DNA from 3 places in the Streptomyces sp. NPDC060049 genome. Region 1 is predicted to be linked to each of the others. Evidence: riboswitches for the same ligand, from Rfam matches in the RefSeq annotation. Region 1 holds a riboswitch; each other region holds the start of a gene.
The links. A riboswitch is a leader RNA that binds a small molecule or an ion and turns the genes downstream of it on or off. The one in region 1 is predicted to bind thiamine pyrophosphate.
Positions count from the first base shown of each region.

Region 2: it holds a riboswitch for thiamine pyrophosphate, as region 1 does, so the genes downstream of both, thiC (phosphomethylpyrimidine synthase ThiC) here and thiO (glycine oxidase ThiO) in region 1, are expected to answer to the same signal.
Region 3: it holds a riboswitch for thiamine pyrophosphate, as region 1 does, so the genes downstream of both, ACFWBY_RS14175 (thiamine ABC transporter substrate binding subunit) here and thiO (glycine oxidase ThiO) in region 1, are expected to answer to the same signal.

Region 1 is NZ_JBHWVV010000010.1:56,544-66,905, forward strand. Features, by position in the region: gene ACFWBY_RS19985 (phytoene desaturase family protein) at 1-1,060, shown strand, start outside; gene ACFWBY_RS19990 (hypothetical protein) at 1,109-2,011, opposite strand; gene metF (methylenetetrahydrofolate reductase [NAD(P)H]) at 2,063-2,977, opposite strand; gene thiE (thiamine phosphate synthase) at 3,085-3,735, opposite strand; gene ACFWBY_RS20005 (Rv2175c family DNA-binding protein) at 3,847-4,212, opposite strand; gene ACFWBY_RS20010 (NAD(P)/FAD-dependent oxidoreductase) at 4,424-5,776, opposite strand; TPP riboswitch at 5,892-6,004, shown strand; gene thiO (glycine oxidase ThiO) at 6,002-7,189, shown strand; gene thiS (sulfur carrier protein ThiS) at 7,186-7,386, shown strand; gene ACFWBY_RS20025 (thiazole synthase) at 7,400-8,194, shown strand; gene pknB (Stk1 family PASTA domain-containing Ser/Thr kinase) at 8,349-10,247, shown strand; gene ACFWBY_RS20035 (deoxyribonuclease IV) at 10,257-10,362, shown strand, end outside.
Region 2 is NZ_JBHWVV010000015.1:108,951-119,312, reverse strand. Features, by position in the region: gene ACFWBY_RS26510 (IclR family transcriptional regulator) at 110-847, shown strand; gene ACFWBY_RS26505 (SsgA family sporulation/cell division regulator) at 945-1,394, shown strand; gene ACFWBY_RS26500 (YibE/F family protein) at 1,631-2,992, opposite strand; TPP riboswitch at 3,077-3,222, shown strand; gene thiC (phosphomethylpyrimidine synthase ThiC) at 3,217-5,004, shown strand; gene ACFWBY_RS26490 (aldo/keto reductase) at 5,154-6,203, shown strand; gene ACFWBY_RS26485 (glycosyltransferase) at 6,200-7,312, opposite strand; gene ACFWBY_RS26480 (hypothetical protein) at 8,084-8,482, shown strand; gene ACFWBY_RS26475 (hypothetical protein) at 8,498-9,316, opposite strand; gene ACFWBY_RS26470 (metallophosphoesterase) at 9,465-10,362, opposite strand, start outside.
Region 3 is NZ_JBHWVV010000006.1:354,500-364,861, forward strand. Features, by position in the region: gene pyrH (UMP kinase) at 1-700, shown strand, start outside; gene frr (ribosome recycling factor) at 799-1,356, shown strand; gene ACFWBY_RS14165 (phosphatidate cytidylyltransferase) at 1,356-2,432, shown strand; gene rlmN (23S rRNA (adenine(2503)-C(2))-methyltransferase RlmN) at 2,532-3,644, shown strand; TPP riboswitch at 3,703-3,811, shown strand; gene ACFWBY_RS14175 (thiamine ABC transporter substrate binding subunit) at 3,898-4,998, shown strand; gene ACFWBY_RS14180 (ABC transporter permease) at 5,061-6,677, shown strand; gene ACFWBY_RS14185 (ABC transporter ATP-binding protein) at 6,677-7,699, shown strand; gene ACFWBY_RS14190 (hypothetical protein) at 7,851-8,753, opposite strand; gene ACFWBY_RS14195 (LOG family protein) at 8,841-9,938, opposite strand; gene ACFWBY_RS14200 (hypothetical protein) at 9,965-10,362, opposite strand, start outside.

The DNA.
Region 1 (10,362 bases):
TGCGGGCGATCGCTGGAGTGCGGTCCTGGGCCGCGCCCGGGACGCCTGGGACGCCACCCGCCGCCCGCTGCTGGAGGAGCCGCTGCGCCCCGACCGCCAGGCGCTGGGCCGCGACCCCTATCCGGCGCTGCGCGGCAGCGGGCTGCTGCGCCGCCGGCCGCCGACGCTGGCCGAGGTCGCCGCGCGCGAGCTCGGCGGCGACGGCCTCGGGGGGCTGCTCGCCGAGCGGGTGCGCGCGTACGGGCTCGATCCGGCGACCGCGCCCGCCTCCGCGGCGGTGCTGCCCTACATGGAGCAGACCTTCGGCAGCTGGTACGTGCGCGGCGGGATCCGGGAGCTGGCCACCGCCGTGTACGAGCGGTGCCTGGAGCGGAAGGTGGACTTTGTCTTCGGCGCCGAGGTCCGCGAGGTGCTCGTACGGGAGGACCGTGCGGCCGGGCTGGTGCTCGCCGACGGCGTCGTGGTCGAAGCCGGTTCCGTGGTCTGCGCGGCCGACCCGCGGCGGCTGGGGATCACCCCGGACGCGGGCGCCGCGCCCGCCCGCGCGGCGGAACCCGCCCGCTGGTACACCCTCTTCGCCGCGCTGCGCGGGGCCCGCGACGGCGATGCCGTGCACCGCACGGTCCCGGCCGTCCTCCAGCCCCACCGGTCCGTCACCGTGCTGCGCCCCGACGACCCGGCCACCCGGCCCGACGCGGACCACGAGGCGGTCACCGTGCACGCGGTGGTGACGGGCGGGCCCGCTCCGTCCGGCCAGGAGCTGCTGGCCGCGGCGGCCCGCGCCGTGCCCGGTCTGCGGGAGCGGCTGCTGTGGCACGAACTGCGCACCCCGGCCGACATCGAGGCGGCCACCGGTGCCGTCGGCGGCGCCGTGCCCGCCCCCTCGCTGGCCGGGGCCGGGGGCCGGCTGCTGCGCCCCGCGAACACCACCGCACTGCCGGGGCTCTACCTCGCCGGCGGCTGGGCGCACCCCGGCGGCGGACTGGCGCACGCGGGGATGACGGGCGCCCTGGTGGCCGGGCTGATCGTGGAGGGCGCGGACTTCCGCGGCTCGCAGTAGGCGGCGGCCCCGTCGGGGCGCGGGCCGGCGGCCCGTACCGGCGGCGGCCTAGTAGCGGTACTGCTCGTACTCGCCGGTGCCCTGGTACGGGTACTGCTGCTGCTCCTCCACCGGGTAGGGCTGGGCGCCCCCGTCGGTGGACCGCTGCTGCGGGACCCAGACCCCGCCGGGCGGGGTGTCCATGGAGTACTGCTCCTGCTGCTGCGCGTACGGGTCGGGGGCATAGGTGCCGTACGGGGCGTAGCCGTACGCCTGCTGGGGTGCCACGGTCCCGCCGGTGCCGATGTACGGGTCCGAGTAGGCGGCGTAGACCTGCTGCTCGCCGGGGGCCGGGTAGCCGGTGGTGTAGTCGTAGCCGCCCTGGACCTGCGGGTCGTAGTAGGCCGCGTACTGGTGGGAGTCCTGCTCGGCCGTGGTGAACGGCGAGGCGAAGGAGCCGGTGCTCTGGATGCTCTGTATCCCGTACGAGCCGGTCTCCTCGGGCACCGGCTGCACGGCGTAGTAGTCCTGTGTCCCGGCACTTCCCTGATCGGATCCGGGGCCGGCGAAGTCGGCGTACTGCGCGGAGTCCTCGTCCGGGTCCGCCGCCGCGGCCTCGGGGCCGTACTCCAGGGCCGTCACCTGGAGCGCCGGCTCCTGGCGCGGGCCGCCCGCGGCCCTGCGGCGCCGGCTCTGCGGTACGACGGGCTCCGGCTTGTCCCTGCGCAGTGCCCAGCCGGCCACGAATCCCTTGCGGAAGGACAGGGTCACCAGGGTCTGGCCCGCCGCGAACGCGACGGCGCCGGCGCCGATGACGAGCACGGACGGCAGGACGACGCCGGCGACGACGCCGAGGAAGCCGGCGAAGGCGAGCAGACGCCAGCGCAGCCGGGCCTTGTACTGCATCAGGACCTCGGCAAGCAGCCACAGCGCGACGAAACCGAACGCGATGTAGAGGACCGTCATACCCATGCGTGGCCCCTCTCGGTACGGCCGACCACCCAGGGAACGGGGGTCCGCCGGTCAGGCCCGCTGGTGCAGGCCCAGGTTCTCGTAGATCTCGAGAGTCGCCGTGGAATTGTTCAGCGTGATGAAGTGCAGTCCCGGGACACCCTCGGACAGCAGCCGCGCGCAGAACTCCGTGGCGAACTCGATGCCAATGGAGCGTACAGCGGCCGGATCGTCCTTGACGGCGAGCATGCGCTCTTTCACTGCCGCGGGGAAGACCGCGGTGCTGAGTTGGGGAAGCCGGTCGAGCTGCTTGATGCCCACAACAGGCATGACCTCGGGGATGATCGGGGTCTCGCAGCCCGCCTTCTCGGCGCTGTCGCGCATCCTCAGATAATTCTCGGGGTCGAAGAACATCTGCGTGATCGCGTAGTCCGCACCGGCGCGACACTTGTCCACGAAGTGTCGGATGTCCGTGTCCCAGTCCTCGGAGCGCGGGTGCATCTCGGGGAAGGCCGCGACGCCGACACAGAAGTCTCCGGACTCCTTGAGCAGCCGGACCAGGTCGGCGGCGTAGTGCACGCCTTCGGGGTGGGCCACCCACGGGCCCATCGGGTCGCCCGGCGGGTCCCCGCGCAGGGCGAGCATGTTGCGGATGCCGGCGTCGGCGAACTGGCCGATGACGTGGCGCAGCTCGGCGACGGAGTGGTCCACCGCCGTGAGGTGCGCGACGGGGGTCAGCGTGGTGTTCGCGGCGATCTGCTCGGTGGCCCGCACGGTCCCGCCGCGGGTGGAGCCGCCGGCGCCGTAGGTGACGGAGACGAAGCTCGGGGCCACCGCCTCGACCCGGCGCAGGGCGTTCCAGAGGTTGCGCTCGCCCTTCTCGGTCTTGGGCGCCCAGAACTCGAAGGAGTACGAGCGCCCGGACGCGAGGAGGTCTCGGACCGTGTGCGCACGGTCCGACCAGGTGGAAGCGGTACCAAGGGCCATACGGGCAGGTTAGACGCGCTCCCGGGGACACCGAAGCCGTGTCCACGCATTGGACACGGAAATGAGACGGCCGAGCGGTTCGGAGCGTCCGGAGCGGGAGGGGCGGCCTAGGCGAGGCGGGCGCGGACGCGCTTGGCCAGGTCGGCGGCGGCGGCGCCGGGGTCGGAGGCCTCGGTCAGGGCGCGGACGACCACGACGCGGGAGGCGCCGGCGTCCAGCACCTCGTCCAGGTTCGACGCGTCGATGCCGCCGATGGCGAACCAGGGACGCTCCGAGGCGAGCGAGGCCGCGTGGCGCACGAGCCCGAGCCCCGGGGCGTGGCGGCCGGGCTTGGTGGGGGTGGGCCAGCAGGGACCGGTACAGAAGTAGTCGACGCCGGGCTCGGCGGCGGCCGCGTCGGCCTCGGCCTCGGAGTGGCAGGAGCGGCCGATGAGGACCTCGCGGCCGAGGATGGCGCGGGCGGCGGGCACCGGGATGTCGCCCTGTCCGAGGTGCAGTACGTCGGAGCCGATGGCGTGCGCGACGTCGGCGCGGTCGTTCACGGCGAGCAGCTTGCCGTGGCGGCGGGCTGCGTCGGCGAAGACCTGGAGGTGCTCCAGCTCCTCGCCGGCCTCCATGCCCTTGTCGCGGAGCTGGACGATGTCGACGCCTCCGGCGAGGACGGCGTCGAGGAACCGGGGGAGGTCACCCTGCCGCTTGCGGGCGTCCGTGCACAGGTAGAGCCGGGCGTCGGACAGCTGGGCGGCGATGGCGGACATGGGTACCCCCGGGATGGTGTGTCGTACGTACGCGGTGTGCGGTCCCCGGCCGGGGACCGCACACCGCGCGTGGCGTTGCGCTGCCTCCACCTCGTGAGAGGTGGGGTCAGGTCAGATGGCGAGCGCCTGAGCGCGGCGCTTCACCTCCGTGCCGCGATTCTCGCTCAGCGCCTGCACGGGGGTGCCCGGCAGGCTGTCGTCGGCGGTGAACAGCCACTCCAGGATCTCCGCGTCCGTGAAGCGGTCGTCGCGGAGCACGGTCAGCAAGCCGACCAGGCCCTTGACGATCTTGTCCCCGTCGATGAAGGCGGCGGGCACCTGGAGGGAGCGGTTCTCGCCGCGGCGCACCGCGAGCAGCTGACCTTCCTTGACCAGCTGGCGAACCTTGGTCACTTCGATGTCGAGCATCTCCGCGATGTCGGGGAGGTACAGCCAGGCGGGAACAAGGGCATCGATCTTTGCGTCAATCTCGGTCACGGACACAAGCCTGCCATCTCGGACTCGCTGCCGGTACCCGAGCGGCCCCGTCCGGGTCCCGGCCGGGCGCCCGCGCCCCCTCGCGAGCCTCCCGACGGCACTCCCCGTGCTGGTGCCGTGACCGGAAAGGTCCGCCGGGTCGCGGCATCGGGGCGTGTTTCACACATCCCGCTCCGCCCGCGGCGCCAGGCGCTCCTTCGAAGAACACGCTTCACACGGTCGCCGACTTCAGTGCGACCGCGGGGTCGGCGACCTTGGCCGGGTCCACCCGCGCACCCGATTCGACGAGGCGCCGGCCCTGGGCCAGGTCGCGGGGGCGGCCCACCGCCAGGACGGCGACCATCCGGTCCTCCCGCAGCCAGCACACCGACCAGGCCTCGGCCTCCGGGTCGCCGCGCCACACCAGCGCGTCCGAGGCGCCATGGTGGCCCGCGTACTGCACGAAGCGGCCGAACTGCTCGGACCAGAAGTACGGCACCGGGTCGTAGACCTGCTCCGCGGTCCGGCCCGCGGCCTGGTCACCGCCCCGGCCCGGGACCTCGTCGCCGCCCCGGTCCGCGCGCCGGCCCGCGGCCTCCTCGCCGCCCCGGTCCGCGGCCTGCGCCCCGGCCGGGTCGGTGGTGCGCGCCGCCAGGATGTTCGCCGCCACCACCCTCGGCCCCTGCAGCGCGTTGTCCCAGTGGTGCACCAGCAGCCGCGCCCCGTACCGCCCGGAGGGGAAGGACGCGCAGTCCCCCACCGCGTACACCCCGGGCACCGAGGTGCGCAGGTGCTCGTCGGCGACGACCGCGCCGTCGGGACCCAGTTCCACGCCCGAGCCCGCCAGCCAGTCCGTCGCGGGCCGGGCGCCGATGCCCACGACGACCGCGCCGGCCGCCAGCTCGCGCCCGTCCCCCAGCAGCACCCGGCCCTCCTCCACGGAGGCCACCCGCGCGCCCGTCAGCAGCGAGGCGCCCGCCTGCGCGTACCAGCGGCCCATCGGCCCGGCCACCTCCGCCGGCAGCGCGCCCGCCAGGACCCGGTCGGCCGCCTCGACGACGGTCACCTCGCAGCCGGCCTCGCGCGCCGCCGTGGCGAACTCCGCGCCGATCCACCCGGCGCCGACGACCACCACCGCCGAGGCCGCCGCGAGCACCGGCCGGAGCCTGGCCGCGTCGTCCAGGGTGCGCAGCAGGTGCACGCCCGGGACGCCCTCCGCGCCGGGCAGGTTCAGCGGCCGCGCGCCGGTCGCCAGTACGAGGATGCCGTACGGGACCGGGCCCGCCTCGGTGTCCACCTCGCGGGCGGCCGGCCGCAGGCCGGTGACCTCGACGCCGAGGCGGAGTTCGATGTCCAGGCCTTCGAAGTCGACGTCGAAGGCCGAGTCCTCGGCTTTGCCGAGGAGCACCGCCTTGGACAGCGGCGGCCGGTCGTAGGGCTGGTGGGGTTCGGCGCCCAACAGGGTGACGGGGCCGGTCCAGCCCTGTTCCCGGAGGGCGACCGCTGTCTGGACCCCGGCCATGCCGGCGCCTACGACGACGACGCCGCGCCGCGTGTGTTCCGTCTGTTGCGTCTGCTCGCTCACGCGGTCCAGCCTAATCATCTGACGGTCCGTCAGGAATAGCGGGCGCGGACCCGGCACGGAACCGCAGCGGGGAGGCAGGCTTACCCGGCGTCGGGCTCGGCGTTACTCTGGCCCCCGAACCTATCGCGGGAGTCCGGGCGCACCGGGCTGAGAGGGAGGCTGGCCGGCCTCCGACCGTACGAACCTGATCCGGGTCATGCCGGCGAAGGGAGGGGCTGGACGCCCATGCACTCATCCAGGAAGAGCCGGAGTCCCGGCTACGACGTCCTCGTCATCGGGGGCGGGATCATCGGCCTGGTCACCGCCTGGCGGGCGGCCCGGCACGGGCTGCGCACCGCCCTGGCCGACCCGGCGCCCGGCGGCGGCGCCGCCCAGGTCGCGGCCGGCATGCTCGCCGCCGTCACCGAGCTGCACTACGGCGAGGAGACGCTGCTCGGGCTCAACGTCGCCTCCGCCGCCCGCTACCCGCAGTTCGCCGCCGAACTCGCCGAGGCCAGTGGCGGCATGGACATCGGCTATCGAGCCTGCGGCACCCTCGCGGTGGCCCTCGACTCCGACGACCGCCTCCACCTGCGCGAACTGCACGCCCTCCAGCGCCGCTGCGGCCTGGAGTCGCAGTGGCTGACCGGCCGCGAGTGCCGCCGCCTGGAGCCGATGCTGGCCCCCGGCGTCCGCGGCGGCCTGCGCGTGGACGGCGACCACCAGGTCGACCCGCGGCGCCTCGCGGCCGCGCTGCTGGCCGCCTGCGAGCGGGCCGGGGTCGCCTTCCACCGCGCGAGGGCCGCGCGGCTGCTGATCACCGCCGACCGGGCTTCCGGGGCGGTCCTCGACGACGCGGACGCCACCGAGCTGCCCGCCGGCCAGGTGGTGCTGGCCGCGGGCTCGCTCAGCGGGCGCCTGGACGGCGTACCGCCCGAGGTCGCGGCCCCCGTACGGCCGGTGAAGGGCCAGGTGCTGCGGCTCGCCGTGCCGCCGTCGTACGCGCCGTTCCTGTCGCGGACGGTACGGGCCGTCGTGCGCGGCAGCCACGTGTACCTGGTGCCTCGCGAGAACGGCGAGCTCGTCATCGGAGCCACCAGCGAGGAACTCGGCTGGGACACCACCGTCACCGCGGGAGGGGTCTACGAGCTCCTGCGCGACGCCCACGAACTGGTACCCGGCATCACCGAACTCCCGCTGGTGGAGACCCGGGCGGGGCTGCGGCCCGGCTCGCCGGACAACGCCCCGCTGCTCGGCCCGACCGACCTGCCCGGCCTGCACCTGGCCACCGGTCACTACCGCAACGGGGTCCTGCTGACCCCGCTGACCGGCGACGTCATGGCGGAACTGCTGACCACCGGCCAACTCCCGGAGATCGCCCGCCCCTTCACCCCCCGTCGTTTCGCCCTCACGCGGCAGGAGTCGTACGCATGACCATTTCCGTCAACGGCGAGCAGCGCGAGATCGCGGCCGGAACCACGCTCGGCGTGGTGGTCGCCACCCTCACCCAGGCCACCAAGGGGGTCGCGGCGGCCCTGAACGAGACGGTGGTGCCGCGCGGCCAATGGCCCTACACCTCCGTGCGGGACGGCGACCGCGTCGAGATCCTCACCGCGGTCCAGGGAGGCTGAGCACATGGCGGACATGCCCGACGACGCATTCACCCTGGCCGGCCGGAGCTTCTCCTCGCGCCTGATCATGGGCACGGGAGGGGCGCCGAGCCTGGACATCCTGGAGCGGGCGCTGGTGGCCTCCGGCACCGAGCTCACGACGGTGGCGATGCGCAGGCTGGACCCGACGGTGCAGGGCTCCGTCCTGTCCGTGCTGACCAAGCTCGGGATCGCGGTGCTGCCCAACACGGCGGGCTGCTTCACGGCGGGCGAGGCGGTGCTCACCGCCCGCCTGGCCCGGGAGGCCCTCGGCACGGACTGGATCAAGCTGGAGGTCGTCGCGGACGAGCGGACGCTCCTCCCGGACGGGGTGGAGCTGCTCGACGCCGCCGAGGTCCTGGTGGACGAGGGCTTCACGGTCCTGCCGTACACGAACGACGACCCGGTGCTCGCGCGCAAGCTGGAGGACGTGGGCTGCGCGGCGATCATGCCGCTGGGGTCCCCGATCGGCTCGGGGATGGGCATCCGCAACCCGCACAACTTCGAGCTGATCACGGAGCGGGCGGGGGTCCCGGTGATCCTGGACGCGGGGGCCGGCACGGCCTCGGACGTGGCCCTGGCCATGGAGCTGGGCTGCTCGGCTGTGATGCTCGCCTCCGCGGTGACCCGCGCGCAGCTTCCCGTCCTGATGGCGGCGGCCATGCGGGACGCGGTGACGGCGGGCCGCTTCGCGTACCGCGCGGGCCGCATCCCGGAGCGCCGCTTCGCGGAGCCCTCCTCCCCGGTGGAGGGCCGCGCCGCCCTCGACCCGGAACGCCCGGCGTTTTGAGCCCGTGGGCCGGCGATCGGGCCCCGCCGGCGTGTGGGGCGCGGGCTCGGGGCCGACCCCGGCAGCGGCGCCGCAGGCGGACCGCCGCGTCACAGCTGCGCTGCAACCACGGTCCCCGGGACGGCACCGCGCCCGGCCCTCGTAGAATCGCCGGGTGGACACGACCATGGAAGACCCCCTTGTCGGGCAGACGCTCGACGGCCGCTACCGCGTGGACGCCCGTATCGCGGCCGGCGGCATGGCCACGGTCTACCGGGCCGTCGACACCCGCCTCGACCGCGTGCTCGCGCTGAAGGTGATGCACCCGGCGCTCGCCGCCGACGGCGCCTTCGTCGACCGGTTCATCCGGGAGGCGAAGTCCGTGGCCCGCCTCGCCCACCCCAATGTGGTGGCGGTCTTCGACCAGGGCATGCACGGGCCTTACACGTACCTGGCGATGGAGTACGTCTCGGGCTGCACCCTGCGCGACGTGCTCCGCGAGCGCGGTGCGCTGCAGCCCCGTGCCGCCCTCGACATCCTCGAACCGGTCCTCGCCGCCCTCGGCGCCGCGCACCGGGCCGGCTTCGTGCACCGCGACATGAAGCCCGAGAACGTGCTGATCGGCGACGACGGCCGCGTCAAGGTGGCCGACTTCGGGCTGGTCCGGTCCGTCGACTCCGTCACGAACACCACGGGCTCCGTCCTCGGCACGGTCTCCTACCTCGCCCCCGAGCAGATCCAGAACGGTGTCACCGACACCCGCGTGGACGTCTACGCCTGCGGTGTCGTGCTCTACGAGATGCTCACGGGCTCCAAGCCGCACACCGGCGACAATCCCGCCCAGGTGCTCTACCGCCACCTCGGCGAGGACGTCCCGCCCCCCTCGGCGGCCGTCCCCGGCCTGCCGGCCGCGCTCGACGAGCTCGTCGCCCACGCCACGGCCCGCGATCCCGAGCTGCGGCCCCACGACGCCGCCGCCCTCCTCGGGCTGGCCCGGGACGCCCGCGCGCGGCTCGGCGAGGCCGAGCTGGACGTCGTACCGCCGCAGGCGCGCGCCCAGGAGCGGACCGCCGCCGAGGACCGCACCAGCGTGATCCCCCGGCCGGTCGCCCCGCACTCCGCGCCGCTGTCCCACACGTCCCGGCTGGCGTCTCCGCCGCTGCCCCCGGCCGGCCCCCGGCGGCCGCGCCGGCGCGGGCTGCTGCTCGTGGTCGTCGGCGTGCTGCTCTCCCTCAGCCTCGGCACGAGCGTCTGGTACATCAGTTCCGGACAGTTCACGAAGGTCCCGAACCTGCTCGGCAAGACCGAGGCGGACGCCAAGTCCCGCCTGTCGGACGCCGGTCTCGGCGTGAAGCGGGTCGATCGGAAGTTCAGCGACTCCTTCGCCAAGGGGACGGTGATGAACACCGATCCCTCGGGCGGCAGGCGCATCCGCGGCAACGGCGCGGTGACGCTCACCGTCTCGCGCGGCCCCGAGGTCGTCGTGGTGCCCGACCTGAAGGGCAAGCCGCTGGAGGCGGCGAAGGCGGAGCTGGCCTCGGCCGGTCTGGGTGTGGGGGCGCTCACGCAGGCCTTCAGCCAGGAAGTCGCCCAGGGCTCGGTGATCGGCACGGATCCGCCGGGCGGCCAGAAGCGGCCCCTGGACACCGAGGTCGCGCTGCTGGTCAGCAAGGGCCGCCCGGTACCGGTGCCGAGCGTGACGGGCAAGCCCGTGGACCAGGCCCGTTCCCTCCTGGAGGACCTCGGCCTGAAGGTGGCGACGGCCCCGGAGCAGGTCAACTCCCCCTCCCCCGCGGGTTCGGTGGCCAACCAGTCGATCGGCGCGGGCACCCAGGCCGCCACCGGTGACACGGTCACGCTCACCGTATCCAAGGGCCCGCGGCAGATCCCGGTCCCGGGCGTCACCGGCCAGGACGTGGAGACGGCCAAGAAGGCCCTGGAGGGGCTGGGCTTCAAGGTGAAGGTCGACAGGCCCTTCCTCTCCTTCAGCAACACCATCGAATCCCAGTCGGTGCCCGCCGGCCAGAGCGCCGCCGAAGGCAGCACGATCACCATCAGGACCAAGGGGCTTTGACCGCACGCCATGAGCAATTCAACGGGCCGCAATCCAGTGGGCGGGCATGTCCCGGTAGCGGGCGGGCTCGCCTCGGTCGGGCTGGCCTACGCCCGTGAGATGGGCGCCGAGGCCG
Region 2 (10,362 bases), on a different contig from region 1:
AGGAGTCACGGCACACGCGGGGGCGGCCCCCGCAGGGCGGGCCCCCGAGGCCTGCCGCCACGCCTGGGGGTGAGCTTTGTCTTCGGTTCACAACGCCGGTGTGCCGACCCTGATCGGTTCGGTGCAGAGGGCGCTGAGGCTGCTCGAAGCGGTGGGCTCCCATAGCGAGGGAGCTCCGGCGAAACAGCTGGCGCGCGAGGCCGGGCTCCCGCTTCCCACCGCGTACCACCTGCTGCGCACCCTGACGCACGAGGGCTATCTGCGCCGGGAGAGCGGCGTCTTCGTCCTGGGGGACGCCGCCGGTCGACTGGCGGGTGGCGGGCTCCAGCAGAAACGTCGCAGCATGATCCTCGACTCCCTCGCGCACTTCCGCGACGCGGTCGGGGCCCCCGTCTACTTCGCGGTCTACCGCGAGGGTGAAATCGAGGTCGTCGGCGTATCGGACTCCGCGGCCGACCCGGCCTGCGAGGAGTGGGCCGATTTCCGGGAGACCGGCCACGCGCACGCCATCGGTCAGTGCCTGCTCGGCCAGCTCGACGAGAAGGCCCGCAAGGACCACTACGACCGCCACCCCGTCGAGGCCCTCACCGCCTACACGGTCAGGGACTTCCACGCCCTCGAGCAGCGGATCAGCTCCATGGAGCGGATGCAGCCGGTGACCGAACGTCAGGAATACTCCCTGGGAACCGTCTGTGCGGCGATCCCCATCACGGCCGGCGACACCGCCGCGACCATGGCCATTTCCCTCCCTCTGCACGATGAAGACCGGTTGCCGTATGTAGTCGATCGACTACGGAGTGAAGTAGGCGCGCTGTTGAGCACCCTCTCGTTCTCTATCAGTATCTGAAAATTCACTCCTTGTGATCTGCAAGCGCTTACACCACTCTTGTCAAGAAGGCCCTGGGGGATCATTCCTGGCCACTTCCACTACAGCGGGGTAGGCAATGCGCGAGTCGGTACAGGCAGAGGTCATGATGAGCTTCCTCGTTTCCGAGGAGCTCTCGTTCCGGATCCCGGTAGAGCTCCGGTACGAAGCTCGGGACCCCTATGCGGTCCGCCTGACCTTCCACCTTCCCGGAGACGCGCCCGTGACGTGGGCGTTCGGCCGGGAGCTTCTTCTCGACGGCATCAACAAACCGTGCGGCGACGGGGATGTGCGCATCGCTCCCACCGATCCGGAGGAGCTGTGCGACGTCCACATCCGGCTGCAGGTGGGCGGGGACCGGGCTCTGTTCCGGGCGAGCGCGGCGCCGCTCGTCGCGTTCCTCGACCGTACGGACCGAATCGTTCCGCTCGGCCAGGAGCGCAACCTCGGAGATTTCGAGGAGAACCTCGACGAGGCGCTCGACAAGATCCTGGCCGAATCGCGGCAGAACGAGCAGAACGCCGGCTGACGCCTGACGTCACTGTACGTAACCGCCGGCTCGGTACCACCACCGCACCACGCACCACCGCACCACGCACCACCGCACCACGCACCACCGCACCACGCACCACCGCACCACGCACCACCGCACCACGCACCACCGCACCACGGCTCAGCGTGCCGACGCGCTGAGTGCTCCACCTCGCCGTTCCTCGAGACCGGCCGTGTGCGCGACCTGACCAGCCGCGCTTGCCGGTCCGTCCTTCAGCGCTTGCGCCGCCGGCCCGTGCCGCCGCGGAGCGGCCCCGAGGCCGCCGCGGTCGCCGGGTCCGGCGCGCGGTCGGCCGATACCACCAGCGCGGCCAGGGCCGTGGTCACGGGGACCGAGGCGACCAGCCCGATCGAGCCCACGAGAGTTCGTACGATCTCCTCCGCGACCAGTTCGCTGTTGGCCACCGAACCCATGCTGCTGTTCGCGATCGAGAAGAGCAGCAACAGCGGCAGTGCCGCGCCCGCGTAGGCCAGTACCAAGGTGTTGACCACGGAGGCGATGTGATCGCGGCCGATGCGGATGCCCGCCCGATACAGGCCGCGCGGCCCCATCGAGGGGTCGGCCTGGTGGAGTTCCCAGACCGCCGACGTCTGGGTGACCGTCACATCGTCGAGCACACCGAGCGATCCGATGATGATGCCCGCGAGCAGCAGGCCGCTCATGTCGATATCGGGGTAGAGCCCGTGGATCAGCCCGGTGTTGTCGTCGGTGTTGCCGCTGAGGAACGCCCAGTCGATGAACAGCGAGCCCAGCAGGCCGATCAGCAGCAGTGACACGAGGGTGCCGAGGACCGCGACCGAGGTGCGTGCGGTCAGGCCGTGGCACATGTAGAGCGCGATCAGCATGATCGCGCTGGCTCCGACCACCGCCACGACCAGCGGGTTCGAGCCCTGCAGGATCGCGGGCAGGATGAAGAGGGTCAGTACGGCGAAGCTGACGGCGAGCGCGACGAGCGCGAACAGCCCGCGCATCCGCCCGACGAGGACGACGGCGACGGCGAAGATGCCGGCCAGTAGCGCCAAGGGGAGCTTGCGGTTCACGTCGATCACGGAGTACTGGAGATCCCGCGGCGCGTCCGGCGCGTAGGCGACCACCACTTCCTGTCCGTCCGCCAACTGCCGTGGTGCGCCGGGCTGGACGATCTCGAAGAACGTGCGTCCCGTTTCCGGGCCGCTGCCCACCTCGATGGTGGCCTTCTTGCACTCGCCCTTCTGCGAGGCCACGGCCTCGCGCCCCTCGGGGGTGGACGTGTCGCCGGTCGCGGGCACCTGCGCCGCGTTCACGGATTTGCAGTCGACCTGCTCCAGCGTGACGACTTTGCCCCGCTGGGTCTGCCGGTCGAAGCCCACTCCCGTTCGCTCGTGGCCCGGGGCGCCGCCGGGCCACAGCACCGCCATGCCGATCACCACGGCGGTGGCGAAGGGGATCAGTACGGCCGCGATCACCTTGCGCAGGTGCTTCGACACGGGGGCCGCGGGTCCGTGGCTGTGGGAGTGCCCGTGTGAGTGCCCGGGCTCCGGGTGCGCGTGGCCGGTGTGAGCGGCGGGATCTGTGGGCTCGGTGGGGGGATGCAGCGAGGACGTCACCGGCTGATCATCGCAAGAGATGAGGGGGCCCACTGTTCAGCACGCCACACATGACGCTAGCGTGGGGGCTACTTTGCACAACGCGGGAGCTCGGAGCACCGGGCTGAGAGGGCGCTGATCACCGTACGCGCGTCAGATATGCGTACGGGAAGAGGCTGCGTCGACCGCCGAACCTGTTACCGGGTAATGCCGGCGTAGGGAGATCAGGTCTCATGACCATTCAGGACGCACGCACGCCTGCCGTCGGCCAGGACGCCGACGGCCAGACCGAGCGCCAGCCCGGCTGGCACAAGGGATACCTGGCGGGCTCCCGCCCCGACATCCGGGTGCCGGTCCGCCAGGTCCACCTCACCAACGGCAAGGACGTGACGCTCTACGACACGTCCGGGCCGTACACCGACCCGCAGATCGAGACCGACGTGCGCCGGGGCCTGCCGCCGCTGCGCGAGAACTGGATCATCGGCCGCGGAGACACCGAGGAGTACGCCGGCCGTCCCGTGCGCCCCGAGGACGACGGCATCAAGCACACCTCGCCGCGCGGCGGCCTCAAGAACCTCGACGCGGTCTTCCCGGGCCGTCCGCGCCAGCCCCGCCGGGGCCGTGGCGGCGCCGCCGTCACGCAGCTCGCGTACGCCCGACGCGGCGAGATCACTCCGGAGATGGAGTACGTCGCGATCCGGGAGAACGTCTCCCCCGAGGTCGTCCGCGAGGAGATCGCGGCCGGTCGTGCGGTCATGCCGGTGAACGTGAACCACCCCGAGATCGAGCCGATGATCATCGGTAAGCGGTTCCTGGTGAAGGTCAACGCCAACATCGGAAACTCCGCGGTCACCTCCTCGATCGAGGAGGAGGTCGACAAGATGACCTGGGCGACCAAGTGGGGCGCCGACACGGTCATGGACCTCTCGACCGGACGCAACATCCACACCACGCGCGAGTGGGTGCTGCGCAACTCGCCCGTGCCGATCGGCACCGTACCGCTCTACCAGGCCCTGGAGAAGGTCGACGGCCGGGCCGAGGACCTGACCTGGGAGATCTACAAGGACACGGTCATCGAGCAGGCCGAGCAGGGCGTCGACTATATGACGGTCCACGCCGGCGTACTGCTGTCGTACGTGCCGCTGACCGCCCGCCGCAAGACCGGCATCGTCTCGCGCGGCGGCTCGATCATGGCGGCGTGGTGCCTGGCGCACCACAAGGAGAACTTCCTCTACACGAACTTCGAGGAATTGTGCGAGATCCTCGCGACGTACGACGTCACGTACTCGCTGGGTGACGGCCTGCGCCCCGGTTCCATCGCGGACGCCAACGACGCGGCGCAGTTCGCGGAGCTGAAGACGCTGGGCGAGCTCAACACGATCGCCAAGCGGTACAACGTGCAGACGATGATCGAGGGCCCCGGGCACGTCCCGATGCACAAGATCAAGGAGAACATCGACCTCCAGCAGGAGATCTGCGAGGAGGCGCCCTTCTACACGCTCGGCCCGCTGACCACGGACGTCGCGCCCGCCTACGACCACATCACTTCGGGTATCGGCGCCGCGATGATCGCCTGGTGGGGCACCGCGATGCTCTGCTACGTCACGCCCAAGGAGCACCTGGGCCTGCCGAACCGCGACGACGTGAAGACCGGTGTCATCACGTACAAGATCGCGGCTCACGCGGCGGACCTGGCCAAGGGCCACCCGGGCGCCCAGGAGTGGGACGACGCCCTGTCCGACGCGCGGTTCGAGTTCCGCTGGGAGGACCAGTTCAACCTCGCGCTCGACCCGGACACGGCCCGCGAGTTCCACGACGAGACCCTTCCGGCCGAACCGGCGAAGACAGCGCACTTCTGCTCCATGTGCGGTCCGAAGTTCTGTTCGATGAAGATCTCGCAGGACATCCGCCGCGAGCACGGCGGTGACCTGAAGGCCGATGAGATCCAGGCGGGCATGGCGGAGAAGTCCGCCGAGTTCGCCGCGGCGGGCAACCGCGTGTACCTCCCGCTGGCCGACTGACGGGGCGGGTTCCACGCCTCACACGGCACGGCGGCCCGTGACCCCGGGGGGAGTCACGGGCCGCCGTGCGTCCGTGCGTTGGGAACGGGGGCGGGGCAAGGGGCTTGTGCTGGAGTGCGCTCCAGGTTCTAGAGTCCGGGCGCATGAGCATGCGATACCGAACACTGGGTGGGACCGGCATCGAGGTCAGTGCGCACTGCCTCGGCACGATGATGTTCGGGGCGGTGGGGAATCCGGATCACGAGGAGTGCGGCCGGATCATCCACGCGGCGCTCGACCACGGGATCAACTTCGTCGACACCGCGGACATGTACTCGGCAGGGGAGTCCGAGACGATCGTGGGCAAGGCCCTCAAGGGCCGGCGCGACGACGTCGTGCTCGCCACCAAGGTGCACTTCCAGATGGGCGAGGGCCGCAACCGCAGCGGGAACTCCCGGCGTTGGATCGTGCGGGCCGTCGAGGACAGCCTGCGGAGGCTGGACACCGACTGGATCGACCTCTACCAGGTCCACCGGCCGGACCACGGGACGGACGTCGAGGAGACCCTGTCGGTCCTCGGGGATCTGGTGCGGGCCGGCAAGATACGGGCCTTCGGCTGCTCGACCTTCCCGGCCGAGGAGATCGTCGAGGCGCATCACGTCGCCGAGCGGCGGGCCCTGCCGAGGTTCCGGACCGAGCAGCCGCCGTACTCGATCCTCGCGCGCGGCATCGAGGCCGACGTACTGCCGGTGGCCCGGCGGTACGGGATGGGAGTCCTGACCTGGAGTCCCCTCGCCTCCGGGTTCCTGAGCGGCAAGTACCGCCTCGGTGGCGCCATCGATCTGACCTCGGGGCGGGCGGCGCTGACACCCGCCCGGTTCGACCCCGCGATCCCGGGCAACATCGCGAAGCTGGAGGCGGTGGAGCAATTGGTCGAGCTGGCCGACTCCATCGGCTGCACGCTCCCGGAGCTGGCCGTCGCCTTCCCCGTGGCCCATCCCGCCGTGACGTCGGTGATCATCGGCCCGCGGACCATGGAGCAGCTGGAATCGCTGGTGAAGGGTGCCGGGCTGGTCCTCGACGACGCCGCCCTCGACCGCATCGACGAGATCGTGGAGCCGGGCCGCAACCTGTACCGGCCCGACGGGGTCTGGCGCCCGCCGGCGCTGACGGATGTCGCGCAGCGACGGCGGGCCCCGGGGGACCGGTCGGCAGGCTAGACGGGCGAGTGCTGCGATGTTTCACGTGAAACAGGGACCGGTGTTTCACGTGAAACACGGCTCGCCGCGAAGCCGCGGTTGACTTCGGTCTGACGGCGGTAGGACTCCGGCAGGTCGGGCAGGGACAGCAGGCGGTCGCAGGCGTGCAGCGAGGCCGCCATGTCACCCACCCAGTACGCGGTGATGGAGTGCTCGAAGAGCAGGCCCCACCGGTACACCCACGGCTGGACGAAGAGCAGGTCCTGCGGGGCCGGCCGGTCCAGGACCGCGCTGGTGAGCGCGTGCGCGGTGTGGTGGCGTCCCAGGAGACGCAGCCTGGAGGCGAGTTCGTAGCAAGCCTCCAAGCGCCCGGGCCGGGATTCCCAGGCACGGGAGAGAGCGTCCAGGGCGGCCGGGTGATGGCCGGACTCGCCGTTCAGGACGCCGACTTGGAGCAAGGCGTAGTAGACCTCCTCGCCCCAGCCGCCCATGGACGCGCGGCGCTCGTAGAGCTCGATGGCCGCGGCCGTCTCCCCCATGTCGCGCATCGTCTGGGCGAGGTAGAAGACGGTGCGGGTGTTCGAAGGGTCCCGCTGCAGCTCGGCGCCGAGCAGGCGCGCGTCCCGCTCGAACTTGTCGTGCCGGGAACCGCCGTCCGCGTAGTCCTCGATCACCAGCGCGTCCAGGTTCTCCTGGATACCCGGGCGTTGGTCGTTCTCGTCGGGGCGGTCGCAGGTGAGGTACTCGTGGGTGACGCCCTCGTACCGCCAGGGAAGGCCGGCGCGGACCAGGCGCTTGATCCGGTACTCGGTCGTGCCCTCGTGGCGGAGCATGTACGAGTCCGCGGTGAGTGGGGGCAGTGGGCCGGTGCGGCGCAGGACGAGGTCGGCGTCCAGTAGCAGGAGGTAGTCGGCCTTGCCGCGGGCATGGCCGATGTTGAGGCTCCGGTTGTGTCCGAAGTTGATCCAGGGCTCCTCGTGCAGCTCTCCGGGGATCCCGCTCAGCGCTTCGCGGATGAGGTCCTGGGTGCCGTCGGTGGAACCCGTGTCCGAGATGACCCAGGTGTCGATGAGGTCCCGCACGGAGTCGAGGCAGCGCCCGATGACGGCGGCTTCGTTCTTCACGATCATGCAGAGGCAAATGGTCGGCTTCACGGCGGCTGACCCTAGGCAGGGGAAGGGGCGGTCCGGTGGCGGCACGCCGGTGTGCGGGCCGGGTTGCCGCTTCGCGGGCCTCCAAGTGGCGGTGTGGGGTTCCGCCATTCCGTTGACACGTCAGCGAGCCGGTCTGGTTATCGACGCACGCCTCCTCAGGATGGCCCGCGGGGTCCGGCTTCCAGTCCGGACTCCGGAGAACCATTCGATCCCGGTGTGTGCGAGGAGCGGTAAATGAGTTCTGAAGACAAGTCCCGACTGTTGGGCCCCCTGCCCCGTCGGGGCAAGTGGCTGGCCGGAGGCACCCTCGCTTCGGTGGCCCTGGTGCTGGCGAGCATCGCGGCGCCCGCAGTCGCGACTACGACCGTGGCGGCCCCCCGGAACGGGGACCACTGCGAGTCGTGGCACGACGACCCTGACAGGACGTCAGCGGCTAAGAAGGGGGCCACGGAGGCGGGGAAGTCGCCGCACGACGACGACTGCAGGGTGGGCCCGACGGGTCCCCGAGGCCCGCGCGGCCGCCAGGGCGACACGGGACCGACGGGCGCGACGGGCGCGACCGGTCCCACCGGTACGGCGGGCACTGACGGTTTGACGGGTCCGACGGGTCCGACGGGTCCGACGGGTACGGCGGGCACTGACGGTCTGACGGGTCCGACGGGTCCGACGGGTACGGCGGGCACTGACGGTCTGACGGGTCCGACCGGTCCGACCGGTACTCAGGGTGCCAGCGGCCAGTGCTTCGACGTGGACGCCATCAGGCCTGCCGCCTCCCGTGAGGTCAAGGCGGTGCTCTCGGACACCATCACCTACGCGGGCATCCGCGACCTGACGGGGCCGGGGTCGCCCACTCCGTGGCGCTGGTACGACCTGACCGACACCGGGGAGACCTACCCCACGGACGCCTGCGCCGTCTCGGTCTCCTCCCAGGCCAACATCGTCAACATCGAGGTGCTGACCACTGCGGGCGAGATCTACGAGACCCAGTGCACCATCAATCCCGGCACTCCGGACGCCCTCGTCTGCAACGAGGTGTGGGCCGCGGCGGCTCCTCAGCCCGCCGCGGGTGCCAATGGTCTGGCCCGGTTCACCAACAAGAAGCTGACCAAGGAGGACATGAGCCTGCGGCCGAACGCGACGAACTAGCGTGCTGACTCATCGTCACTCCGGCTCGGGTTCCGGGCCGCCGAAGTCCGGGCTCGTGAAGTCCGGAGACGAGTAGCCAGGACGGGGTCCCTCAGCCGGGGCCCCGGGACTGGTGAAATCGGGCCGGGTGTATCCCAGGTTGGGGATGCGCCCGGCCCCCGGCTTGCGCGGGACCGGAAACGCGGACGCCGCGCTGGGATCGGCCAGCGCATCCTGCAGGAACGGCATGATGCCGCGCTCCAGCAGGGCGTTGCGCCAAGCCTCCCGGGCCCGTGAGACCTCGTCGGGTACCGCCTCGGTCTCGTCCGCCACCACCTCGGTGGAACTGTTGCGGACGGCCGTCACGAGCAGCCCGATCACGGCGAAGAGCAGCGCGGCGGCCGTGAGGCCGCCGAAGAGCCAGCCCGTCGTCAGCATCGTGTCGGCGAAGGCTGGTTCGGGCTCGATCATCTTCAGGATGTAGCCCACCATCAGGAAGATCAGCATGGCGGTGCCGGCCAGGACCGGCGCGAGGACCGCGACGACGGCGCTGACACCCGCGCCGCCGCCCGCGCCCTGTCCGCCGCTCTCCTCCCCCGTCGTTCCGGGGGTGGACAGGAGCTCGTCCTGCCGCTCTTTGCGGACCTTCACGTAATGGTCGTACTCTGCCGCGGCCGCGCCGGTCAGCAGCGCGGTGGCCGCCATGGCCATGGTGCGCAGCTGTTCGGCGTTCAGCCGTTCGCCGATGGAGGCGAGCTCGGGCCGGTCGTTCGCGGTGCGCAGCGCCTCGTCGAGGAGCCGATCGAACTCCGGTCGGTCTTCGGTGAGCAGGTGCGGAGCGCTGGTCATGTGCATCCCCCGATGCTCCGTACAAGCCGGTATGCCCGCGTAGACCCGGGCGCCGGCACAAACGGAGGAGAGCCTGCTACGGATAGAGCGATGGTAGAGCGCCCACGCCGTACGTTGACAGGGGCTTTCCGGAAATACCCAGCTCCGGGAAGCCCTAGTCGTTCAGCGGGAGTTGTACGACCAGCAGTTTGCCGGCCATCGTCACGCCGCCGTCCATGGCGATGGCCAGGCCTTCCGCGTAGACGTGCGGGCCGACCACGGCCTCCGGGCCGCGCGTCGCGTCGCCGTCCTCGGTGCCCACCTCGCCGAGCAGGTAGGGGATCGGGCTGTGGCCGTGCACGACGCGGCTGCCGCCGTAGGTGCCGAGGAGCTCGCGGACGGCCGCCGGGCCGCTCTCCTCGTCCCGGAAGGCGAAGCGCTTGGTGAACTTGCGGAACAGGTCCCAGGTGATGTCGGCGTCGTTGCGGTTGAGCAGCTCGTGGATGGTGTCGTTGACGTCCTCGACCGAGTCGCCGTAGTCGAGGTAGGCGGTCGTGTCGGAATGCAGGAGCAGGTGGTCGTCCACCAGGACGGCCGCGTCGAGCCGGGACATCCACTGCAGGTGCACGTCCTGGAGGCGCTCCATGTCGGTGCGCTGACCGCCGTTGAGGAGCCAGGCGGCCTGGAAGGTGGCGGTGCCGGCACCGGAGGCGACGGGGGTGTCGCCGAACCGCTTGGCGCCGATGAGGAGCAGCTCGTGGTTGCCCATGAGTGCCTTGCAGTAGCCGCCGGCGGCGGCGGCCTCGGCGGAGAGCCGCATGACGAGGTCGATGACCCCGATGCCGTCGGGGCCGCGGTCGGTGAAGTCGCCGAGGAACCAGAGCCGGGCGGTGCCGGCGGACCAGTTGAGGTCGGCGTCGATGAGGCCCTGGGCCTGGAGCTCGGTGACGAGCTCGTCGAGGTAGCCGTGGACGTCGCCGACGACGTAGAGCGGACCCGGGCCGTCCGCCGCGGCGTCCTGGGGGACGTAGTGGACCTGGACGGTGTCGCCGGGGCCGCCGATGGCGCCGCGC
Region 3 (10,362 bases), on a different contig from region 1:
GCTGTCGGGCGAGGCCTTCTCCGGTGGCGGAGGACTTGGCGTCGACCCCGACGTCGTCCACGCCATCGCGCGCGAGATCGCCGCGGTGGTCCGCGACGGCGCGGAGATCGCCATCGTGATCGGCGGCGGCAACTTCTTCCGCGGCGCCGAACTCCAGCAGCGCGGCATGGACCGGGCCCGGTCCGACTACATGGGCATGCTCGGCACGGTCATGAACTGCCTCGCCCTCCAGGACTTCCTGGAGAAGGAGGGCATCGACTCCCGCGTCCAGACCGCCATCACCATGGGCCAGGTCGCCGAGCCGTACATCCCGCTGCGCGCCGTGCGCCACCTCGAGAAGGGCCGCGTCGTCATCTTCGGCGCCGGCATGGGCATGCCCTACTTCTCCACCGACACCACGGCCGCCCAGCGCGCCCTGGAGATCGACGCGGAAGCCCTGCTCATGGGCAAGAACGGCGTCGACGGGGTCTACGACTCGGACCCCAAGAAGAACCCGGACGCCGTGAAGTTCGACGCGCTGGAGTACAGCGAGGTGCTCTCCCGCGACCTCAAGGTCGCCGACGCAACCGCCATCACGCTGTGCCGCGACAACAAGCTGCCGATCCTGGTCTTCGAGCTGCTGGCCGAGGGCAACATCGCCCGCGCCGTCAAGGGTGAGAAGATCGGCACGCTCGTGAGCGACCAGAGCACCCGGGCCTGAGCGCTCGGGCCCGAGCACACCGCTGCCGGTTCGAACCCGCCGGGCCGAACCGGCTCCGCCCGCCTGAACCATCCATTTCTGACATGCAGGAGCACGTGGTGACCGAAGAGATCCTCCTCGAGGCCGAGGAGAAGATGGAAAAGGCCGTCGTCGTCGCCAAGGAAGACTTCGCCGCGATTCGCACCGGTCGTGCGCACCCGGCGATGTTCAACAAGATCGTGGCGGAGTACTACGGCGCCATCACGCCCATCAACCAGCTCGCCTCGTTCTCGGTTCCCGAGCCGCGCATGGCCATCGTGACCCCGTTCGACAAGAGCGCCCTGCGCAACATCGAGCAGGCCATCCGCGACTCCGACCTGGGCGTCAACCCCAGCAACGACGGCAGCATCATCCGGGTGACCTTCCCCGAGCTGACGCAGGACCGCCGCAAGGAGTACATCAAGGTCGCGCGCACCAAGGCCGAGGACTCCAAGGTCTCGATCCGCGCCATCCGCCGCAAGGCGAAGGACGCCCTCGACAAGCTCGTCAAGGACAAGGATGCCGGCGAGGACGAGGTGCGCCGCGCCGAGAAGGAGCTCGACGACACCACCGCGAAGTACGTCGCGCAGGTGGACGAGCTCCTCAAGCACAAGGAAGCCGAGCTCCTCGAAGTCTGATGAACGACACTTCCTGGCAGCCGGAGCCGGTTCCGGCGGGTCCCGCATACGATGCGCAGGCGGGCCCGCACACTCGGCCCATGCCCATCGTGCCCGATGCCGCCGGCCGTGACTTCGACGACCGGGAAGCACGCGATCGGGGGGCCGCCGTCGACGGCGGCTCCCTCTTCCGCGCCGAGACGCCGCCGCAGGAGCCCATGCCCAGCCCCCCGCCCCCGCCTCCGTCGGCACCGCAGGACCCCCCGCCCCCGCCGCAGAAGAAGCGTGCGGGGCGGGATCTGCGTGCCGCCATAGGGGTCGGCGTCGGCCTCGGCGCGGTGATCTTCGCTTCGCTGTTCATCGTCAAGGCGGTCTTCCTCGGCGTGGTCGTCGTAGCGGTCGTCGTGGGCCTGTGGGAGCTCACCTCCCGGCTCCAGGAGCAGAAGGGCATCAAGGCCCCGCTGGTCCCGCTCGCGATCGGCGGCGCGGCGATGGTCATCGCCGGCTACGTCCGCGGGGCCGAGGGCGCCTGGGTGGCGATGGCACTGACGGCCCTCGCGGTCCTGGTCTGGCGGATGACCGAACCGCCCGAGGACTACCTCAAGGACGTCACAGCCGGGGTCTTCGCGGCGTTCTACGTGCCCTTCCTGGCCACCTTCGTCGCGATGCTGCTCACCGCCGACGACGGGCCGCAGCGCGTGGTCACCTTCCTGGTCCTGACGGTCGTCAGCGATACGGGGGCCTACGCGGTGGGCTGGCGCTTCGGCAAGACCAAGCTCGCCCCGCGCATCAGCCCCGGGAAGACCCGCGAGGGGCTCCTGGGGGCGGTGGCCTTCGCCATGGCGGCCGGGGCGCTCTGCATGGAGTTCCTGGTCGACGGGGGCGTCTGGTGGCAGGGCCTACTGCTGGGCCTGGCCGTCGCGGTCAGCGCCACGCTGGGCGACCTCGGCGAATCCATGATCAAGAGGGATCTCGGGATCAAGGACATGGGCACGCTGCTGCCCGGTCACGGCGGCATCATGGACCGGCTGGACTCGCTGCTGCCCACCGCCCCGGTGGTGTGGCTGCTGCTGGCGGCTTTCGTGGGTACGGGCTGATCCACGTATCACGAAAAACCCCGGCGGGGCCGGGGCGGTTACTCTTGGAAGGCGTGCTGCTTCTGCGGCGCGCCTTTCGTCTTACAAGGAGTACCTGCCATGGCCCGCCCTGTCCCGGGAGAGCTCACTTTCGTCGCCCCTCGTGGAGCGAAGAAGCCGCCCCGGCACCTCGCCGACCTCACCCCCGAGGAGCGCCGGGAGGCCGTCGCCGCGATCGGTGAGAAGCCGTTCCGGGCCAAGCAGCTCTCCCAGCACTACTTCGCCCGCTACGCGCACGACCCGGCCGAGTGGACGGACATCCCGGCGGGCTCCCGCGAGAAGCTCCGCGACGAGCTGCTGCCCGACCTGATGAACGTCATCCGCCACATCTCCTGTGACGACGACACCACCCGCAAGACCCTGTGGAAGCTGCACGACGGCACGCTCGTCGAGTCCGTGCTGATGCGCTACCCCGACCGGGTCACCATGTGCATCTCCTCGCAGGCCGGCTGCGGCATGAACTGCCCGTTCTGCGCCACCGGCCAGGCCGGTCTCGACCGCAACCTGTCCACGGCCGAGATCGTCCACCAGATCGTCGACGGCATGCGCGCCCTGCGCGACGGCGAGGTCCCCGGCGGGCCGGCCCGGCTGTCGAACATCGTCTTCATGGGCATGGGCGAGCCGCTCGCCAACTACAACCGCGTCGTCGGCGCGATCCGCCGCCTCACCGACCCGGAGCCCGACGGCCTGGGCCTGTCACAGCGCGGCATCACCGTCTCCACCGTCGGCCTGGTCCCGGCCATGCTGCGCTTCGCCGACGAGGGCTTCAAGTGCCGCCTCGCCGTCTCGCTGCACGCGCCGGACGACGAGCTGCGCGACACGCTGGTCCCCGTGAACACCCGCTGGAACGTCCGCGAGGTGCTCGGCGCGGCCTGGGAGTACGCGGAGAAGTCCGGCCGCCGCATCTCCATCGAGTACGCACTGATCCGCGACATCAACGACCAGGCCTGGCGCGGCGACCTGCTCGGCAAGCTCCTCAAGGGCAAGCGCGTGCACGTCAACCTGATCCCGCTGAACCCGACGCCCGGCTCGAAGTGGACCGCCTCGCGGCCCGAGGACGAGAAGGCGTTCGTGGATGCCATCGCCCGCCACGGCGTGCCGGTGACCGTCCGTGACACCCGCGGTCAGGAGATCGACGGCGCGTGCGGTCAGCTCGCCGCCTCGGAGCGCTGATTACGCCAGTCGAGGTTCACATTCGGCCAAGGGGTACCCTGTGGCCGAACCAATTTCATATTTCCGACAGGGGAGCGCCACAGCGCTGAGAGTGCGGTATCCGTCACCGCAGACCCTCTGAACCTCGCCCCGGTCATTCGGGGTAGGAAGTTCGGTCACCACTCAAGCTGTTGCGCCCTGCCCGGCGTCCGCTCCGAACAGAGCGCCGGGCGGGGCCGCGTCTTCTCCTGGACATCCCAGGAGGAAAATCACAGTGAGCACCACCAAGAAGCTCGCGGGCGCCGCACTCGCGGCCGCCCTCGGCGTCAGCACGCTCAGCGCATGCGGCGGCTCCGACGGCAAGGACGGGGCCGCGGGCGCGAGCGACGCCCCCCAGTCCAAGACGGTCACCCTCGTCTCGCACGACTCCTTCAACGCGACCGACACGGTCCTCAAGGAGTTCGAGCAGCAGAGCGGCTACACCGTCAAGGTCCTGAAGTCGGGCGACGCGGGCGCCGCGCTGAACCAGGAGATCCTGACCAAGGGCTCCCCGCGCGGCGACGTGTTCTTCGGCGTGGACAACACGCTCCTCTCTCGCGCCCTCGACAACGGCATCTTCACGCCGTACGAGGCCAAGGGGCTGGCCGGGGTCAAGCCGGAGTTCGTGCTCGACAAGGAGCACCGGGTCACCCCGGTCGACTCCGGTGACATCTGCGTCAACTACGACAAGGCCTACTTCGCCGACAAGAAGATCGCCCCGCCGCAGACGCTGGACGACCTGATCAAGCCGGAGTACAGGAACCTCCTGGTCACCGAGAACGCGGCGACCTCCTCGCCCGGCCTCGGCTTCCTCCTCGCCTCCGTCGGCAAGTACGGCGAGGACGGCTGGAAGGACTACTGGAGCAAGCTGAAGGCCAACGGCGTCGAGGTCGTCGACGGCTGGGAGCAGGCCTACAACGAGCGCTTCTCCGCTTCGGCGGGCGGCAAGAAGGCCAAGGGCGACCGCCCGCTGGTCGTCTCCTACGCCTCCAGCCCGCCGGTCGAGGTGCTCTACGGCGAGCCGCAGCCGGCCGAGGCCCCGACGGGCGTCGCGACCGGTACGTGCTTCCGGCAGACCGAGTTCGCGGGTCTGCTCAAGGGCGCGAAGAACGAGGAGGGCGGCAAGGCGCTCCTGGACTTCCTGATCTCCAAGAAGTTCCAGGAGGACATGCCGCTCCAGATGTTCGTGAACCCCGTGACCAAGGACGCGGCGCTGCCGGAGCTGTTCACGAAGCACGGCGTCGTGATCGAGAAGCCGGAGACGGTCGCCCCCGAAGCCATCGCGAAGAACCGCGACCAGTGGGTCAAGGCGTGGTCGACGCTCGTCGTGAAGTAATGGGACGAGTGGGTGCCGCACCGAAGGAGAGCGGGCGGGCGACGGTCGTCAGACTCGCACTGATGGCCGTTCCGCTCCTCTTCTTCGGGCTGTTCTTCGCCTACCCCGTCGCCGCGATCGTCGGGCGCGGGCTCAAGACCGACACGGGCTGGCAGTTCGGTCGGATCGGTGAGGTGCTGGCCCGGCCCGACATCGGAGAGGTGCTCTGGTTCACCACCTGGCAGGCGTTCGCCTCGACGGTGCTCACGCTCCTGATCGCGCTCCCCGCCGCGTACGTCTTCGCACGCTTCGAGTTCCCCGGCAAGCAGCTGCTGCGGGCGGTCGTGACGGTGCCGTTCGTACTGCCCACCGTCGTGGTGGGCACGGCCTTCCTGGGGCTCGTGGGGCGCAACGGTCTGCTGGACGAGGTGTGGGGGATCCGCCTCGACACGACCGTGTGGGCCATCCTGCTGGCGCACGTCTTCTTCAACTACGCCGTCGTCATCCGCACGGTCGGCGGGCTGTGGGCGCAGCTGGACCCGCGCCAGGAGGAGGCGGCCCGGGTGCTGGGCGCCGGGCGGTTCGCCGCCTGGCGCCGGGTGACGCTGCCCGCGCTGGCCCCGGCGGTGGGCGCCGCCTCATTGATGGTGTTCCTGTTCACCTTCAGTTCCTTCGGCGTCGTACTCATCCTCGGCGGCCCCGCGTACTCCACCCTGGAGGTGGAGGTCTACCGGCAGACGGCGCAGCTCCTGGACCTGCCGACGGCCGCGGTACTGACGATGGTGCAGTTCGCCGCGCTCGGCGGCATCCTCGGCGTGCACGCCTGGACCGTGCGCAAGCGGGAGACCGCGCTGCGGCTCGTGGACCCGGCGCGGACCTCGCACCGGCCGCGCGGCTGGGCGCAGCGCGCCCTGCTCGGCGGGGTGCTCCTGACGGTCGCGCTGCTGATCGTGCTCCCCCTCGGCGTGCTCGTGGAACGCTCCTTCGACGCCCCCGGCGGCTACGGCTTCGGCTTCTACCGGGAACTCCAGGAGGCCGGCGGCCGCGGCGGGACCTTTCTGGTGCCGCCACTGGAGGCGATCTGGAACTCCCTGCAGTACGCGCTGGCCGCCACGGCCATCGCGCTGGCCGTCGGCGGACTCGCGGCCGCCGCCCTGACCCGGCGCGCGGGCCGCTTCGTACGGGGCTTCGATGCGCTGCTGATGCTGCCGCTCGGGGTGTCGGCCGTGACGGTCGGTTTCGGTTTCCTCATCACCCTCGACGAGCCGCCGCTGGACCTGCGGACCTCGTGGATCCTGGTGCCCCTGGCCCAGGCGCTGGTGGGCGTGCCCTTCGTCGTACGGACCATGCTGCCCGTGCTGCGCGCGGTCGACGGCCGGCTGCGGGAGGCCGCCGCCGTGCTCGGCGCGTCGCCGCCGCGGGTCTGGCGGGAGGTTGACCTGCCGATGGTGCGGCGGGCCCTGCTGATCGCGGCGGGCTTCGCCTTCGCCGTGTCCCTCGGGGAGTTCGGCGCGACCGTCTTCATCGCGCGTCCGGACCGTCCGACGCTCCCGGTCGCCGTGGCACGGCTGCTGGGCCGGGCGGGGGAGATGAACTACGGGCAGGCGATGGCCCTGAGCACGATTCTGATGCTGGTGTGCGCTGTGTCCCTGCTGCTGCTGGAGAGACTGCGACCCGACAAGACCTCCGGAGAGTTCTGATGGCACTGCTCCAGCTGGAAGGGGTGTCGGTCCGCTTCGGTGAGCGCGCCGTCGTGGACTCCGTGGACCTGCGGGTGGCCGAGCACGAGACCGTGTGCGTGCTCGGACCGAGCGGCAGCGGCAAGTCCACCCTGCTGCGGGTCGTGGCCGGCCTCCAGTCCGTCTCGGGCGGACGGGTGCTGCTGGGCGGCGCCGACCAGGCCGGGGTACCCGTGCACCGGCGGGGGGTGGGCCTGATGTTCCAGGACCACCAGCTGTTCCCGCACCGGGACGTGGGCGGGAACGTGGCGTTCGGGCTGCGGATGCGGGGTTCCTCGAAGGCGTCCTCCGGGAGCCGGGTCGCGGAGCTCCTGGAGCTGGTCGGGCTCCCCGGGGCGCAGGGCCGGGCGGTGGCCTCGCTCTCCGGTGGCGAGCAGCAGCGGGTCGCGCTGGCCCGGGCGCTGGCGCCGTCGCCGCGGGTGCTCATGCTGGACGAGCCGCTCGGGCAGCTGGACCGGGGGCTGCGCGAGCGGCTCGTCGTGGAGCTGCGGGGGCTGTTCGCGCGGCTGGGGACGACCGTGCTGGCCGTCACGCACGACCAGGGCGAGGCGTTCGCGCTGGCCGACCGGGTGGTCGTGATGCGGGACGGGCGGATCGCGCAGGCGGGGACGCCGCTGGAGGTGTGGGAGCGGCCGGCGTCGGAGTTCGTGGCGCGCTTCCTGGGCTTCGAGAACGTGGTCCCGGCCGTGGTGTCGGCGGGGACGGCGGCGACTGCCTGGGGCGCGGTGCCCGTCCCCGCCGGGGCTGAGGAGGGCCCGCGGCGGGTGCTGATCCGGCCCGCCGGGGTCGTGCTGTCGCCCGAGGGGCTGGGCTGCGAGGTGGTGTCCCGCACCTTCCGGGGCACGCACGTCGCCCTGCTGCTGCGGCCGCAGGCGGGGCCGCAGCTTGAGGCGGAATGCGGGCTGGCGGGGGCGCCGGCGGTCGGGGACCGGGTCGCGGTGACCTTCGCCCCGGCCGAGGTGGTCGTCCTCCCGGTGGAATAGGGCCGGGGGAGCGGCGCCGCGCGGAACCCCGTCCCCTACCGGACCTGGGGGGTCTCGCGCCGTCGTGCATCCGTGCTTGCGGCGCCCGTGCCTCCGGCGTCCGCGCTTGTGGCGTCCGTGCTGCGGGCGCCCGGGTGACCGCGCGGCGCGGTCACCCGACCGGGACCGGTTCGGCGGGGGTCTGCGCCTCGGCCCCGTCGTGGTTGCCGAACCAGGCGACAGCCACCGCGCCGGTGACCGCCAGGACGAAGCCGAGGACCGCCAGCCAGGCCATGCCGGGGCGGGAGGCGTCGCCGAGCCAGAGGACGCCGATGGCGCCGGGCAGGACGGTCTCGCCGACCACCAGGGCGGCGGTGGCGCCGTTCACTGAGCCGATCTGGAGCGCGACCGTGTGGAGGTACATGCCGCCGACCCCCGCCAGGACGATGGCGTAGAGGGCCGGATCGGACAGGAGGGCGGGGAACGAGAACGGCTCGATGCCGTTCAGGATGCGGACCCCGACCCCCAGGGCGCCGAACGCCAGGCCCGAGAGCAGGCCCGCGAGGATCGCGGCCCGGCTGCCGAGGAGGCGTACCGCCACCGTGCCGCCGACGATGATCAGCGCGGTCACCGCCAGCAGCCACCAGTGGGTGGCCGCCGGTGCGTGGTGGCCGCCCTCGTGTCCCGCAGCCGTGGCCAGCAGGACCAGAGCCGTGCAGACGACCCCGATCGAGGTCCATTCCTTGCGCGTCAGCCGGATCCCCAGCATCTTCACGCTCAGCACCGCGGTGATCACCAGGTTGGCGCTGATGACGGTCTGCGAGAGGAAGAGGGGAAGGAGGCGCGCGGCCAGGGCACCGAGGCCGAAGCCCACGAAGTCCAGGATCGTGCCGACGATGAACTCCCAGGTCATCGCGGCCTTCGCGGTGGAGGAGAGGTTCGGGCCACCGTGCTGTGTGACCCCGGCGGCGGCCGGCGACGTGCGGGCCGCCCGCCGGGAGCCCACGGCTTGCAGGACGGATCCCGTGCCGTAGCAGATGGATGCCGCGATGGCGGTCAGCAGGCCTATGAGCACCCGGGGGCTCCGTTCACGTCTGGCAGGTTCTGCGGTGTGCGTACCTCTTGCAGACGTGTGGAAGGGGCGAGAAGTTGCCTGCCGGGGTCAGTTCATTGCGGCGAGGACCTTCGGGACCTCGTCCACGGAGTCGACCAGCGCGATCCGCGACTCCATCGCACGGCCGCGGGCCAGCGCCTGGAGGAGCGGCCAGGCCGGGAGGTGTTCGGTCCAGTGGGCGCGGCCGACGAGGACCATCGGCGCCGGCTCGCCCCGCGAGCCGTAGTAGTTCGGCGTCGCGCTGTCGAAGATCTCCTGGACCGTTCCCGCCGCGCCCGGCAGGAACACCACGCCCGCGTTCGACCGGGCGAGCAGGCCGTCCTCCCGGGTGGCGTTCGCGAAGTACTTCGCGATGTGGCCGGCGAAGGCGTTCGGCGGCTCGTGCCCGTAGAACCAGGTCGGGATGCCCACCGAGTCGCCGCCGGCGACGGCCGGCCAGCGCTCGCGCACGGCGAAGGCGGCCTGTGCCCAGTCGGAGACGGACGGGGCGAAGGAGGGGGCTGCGGACAGGATCTTCAGAGCCTCGGGCAGGGCGTCGTCGGGGGCAGGGGCGAGGTACGCGCCGAGGTTGGCGGCCTCCATCGCACCCGGGCCGCCGCCGGTGGCCACCGTCAGGCCGGAGCGGGTGAGGGCGCGGCCGAGCTCCGCCGCGCCCTCGTAGTCGCCGCCGCCGCGGGCCATGGCGTGGCCGCCCATCACGCCGACCACGCGGGCGCCGGCGAGGTGCTCGTCGAGGGCGTCGGAGACGGCGTCGTCGTGGAGGGAGCGCAGCATCGAGGAGAAGACGTCACCGTCCGCCTTGGTCTCCTGGAACCAGGCGTAGGACTCGGCGTCCGGGGTGGCCGCGTAGCCGGCGGCCAGTCCGGCGAACAGCTCCTCGGCCGTGTACAGCAGGCCGCGGTAGGGGTTGAAGGGCAGGTCGGGGACGGGCGGGAAGACCAGAGCGCCGTCCGCGCGCACCTTCACCGAGGCGTCGGGCTCCATCGCGCAGCCCAGGAACACGGCTGCCGAGGTGTCGGCGGACAGCAGCGCGAAGGTCCGCTCCAGCAGGTTGACCGACTGGATCCGGTACCCGCTGAGCGAGCCGCGTGCCACGACCCGGTCGAATTCGGAGAGCGTCTCGATCTCGATGTCTGCGTTGACCATTCGGCCCACACTAAGGGCTGCCCGGGTCAGCGGGTCAATGCCAGCGACGTCAGCTGTGACACACCCCAGCTGAGCGGCAGGCACACTGCCGTCAGGGCGGTGGCCCGCACGGTCACGGCCGTACGCAGGACTCCGCCGGGTGCGCCGAGGCCGGTCAGGGTCTCGCGGGTGGCGGCCCGGGCCTGGTGGACATCGACCGCCGAAGTGAGAAGAGTCGCTGCCGCGCACAGCGTCACCAGCGCGGCGGCGGGAGCGGTCAGCGGGCCGAGCGGGACCTGCAGGCCCCCGTGCCCGCGCAGGGCCCAGGCGCTGAGGGCGCCCGCGGCGACCGCGCACAGGACCCCGAGGGGCGCGCCGAGCCGGGGGGCTTCCTCCTGGAGGGCCCGTCCGGCCAGCAGCCGGAGCGCGCCCGGGCGGACGGACT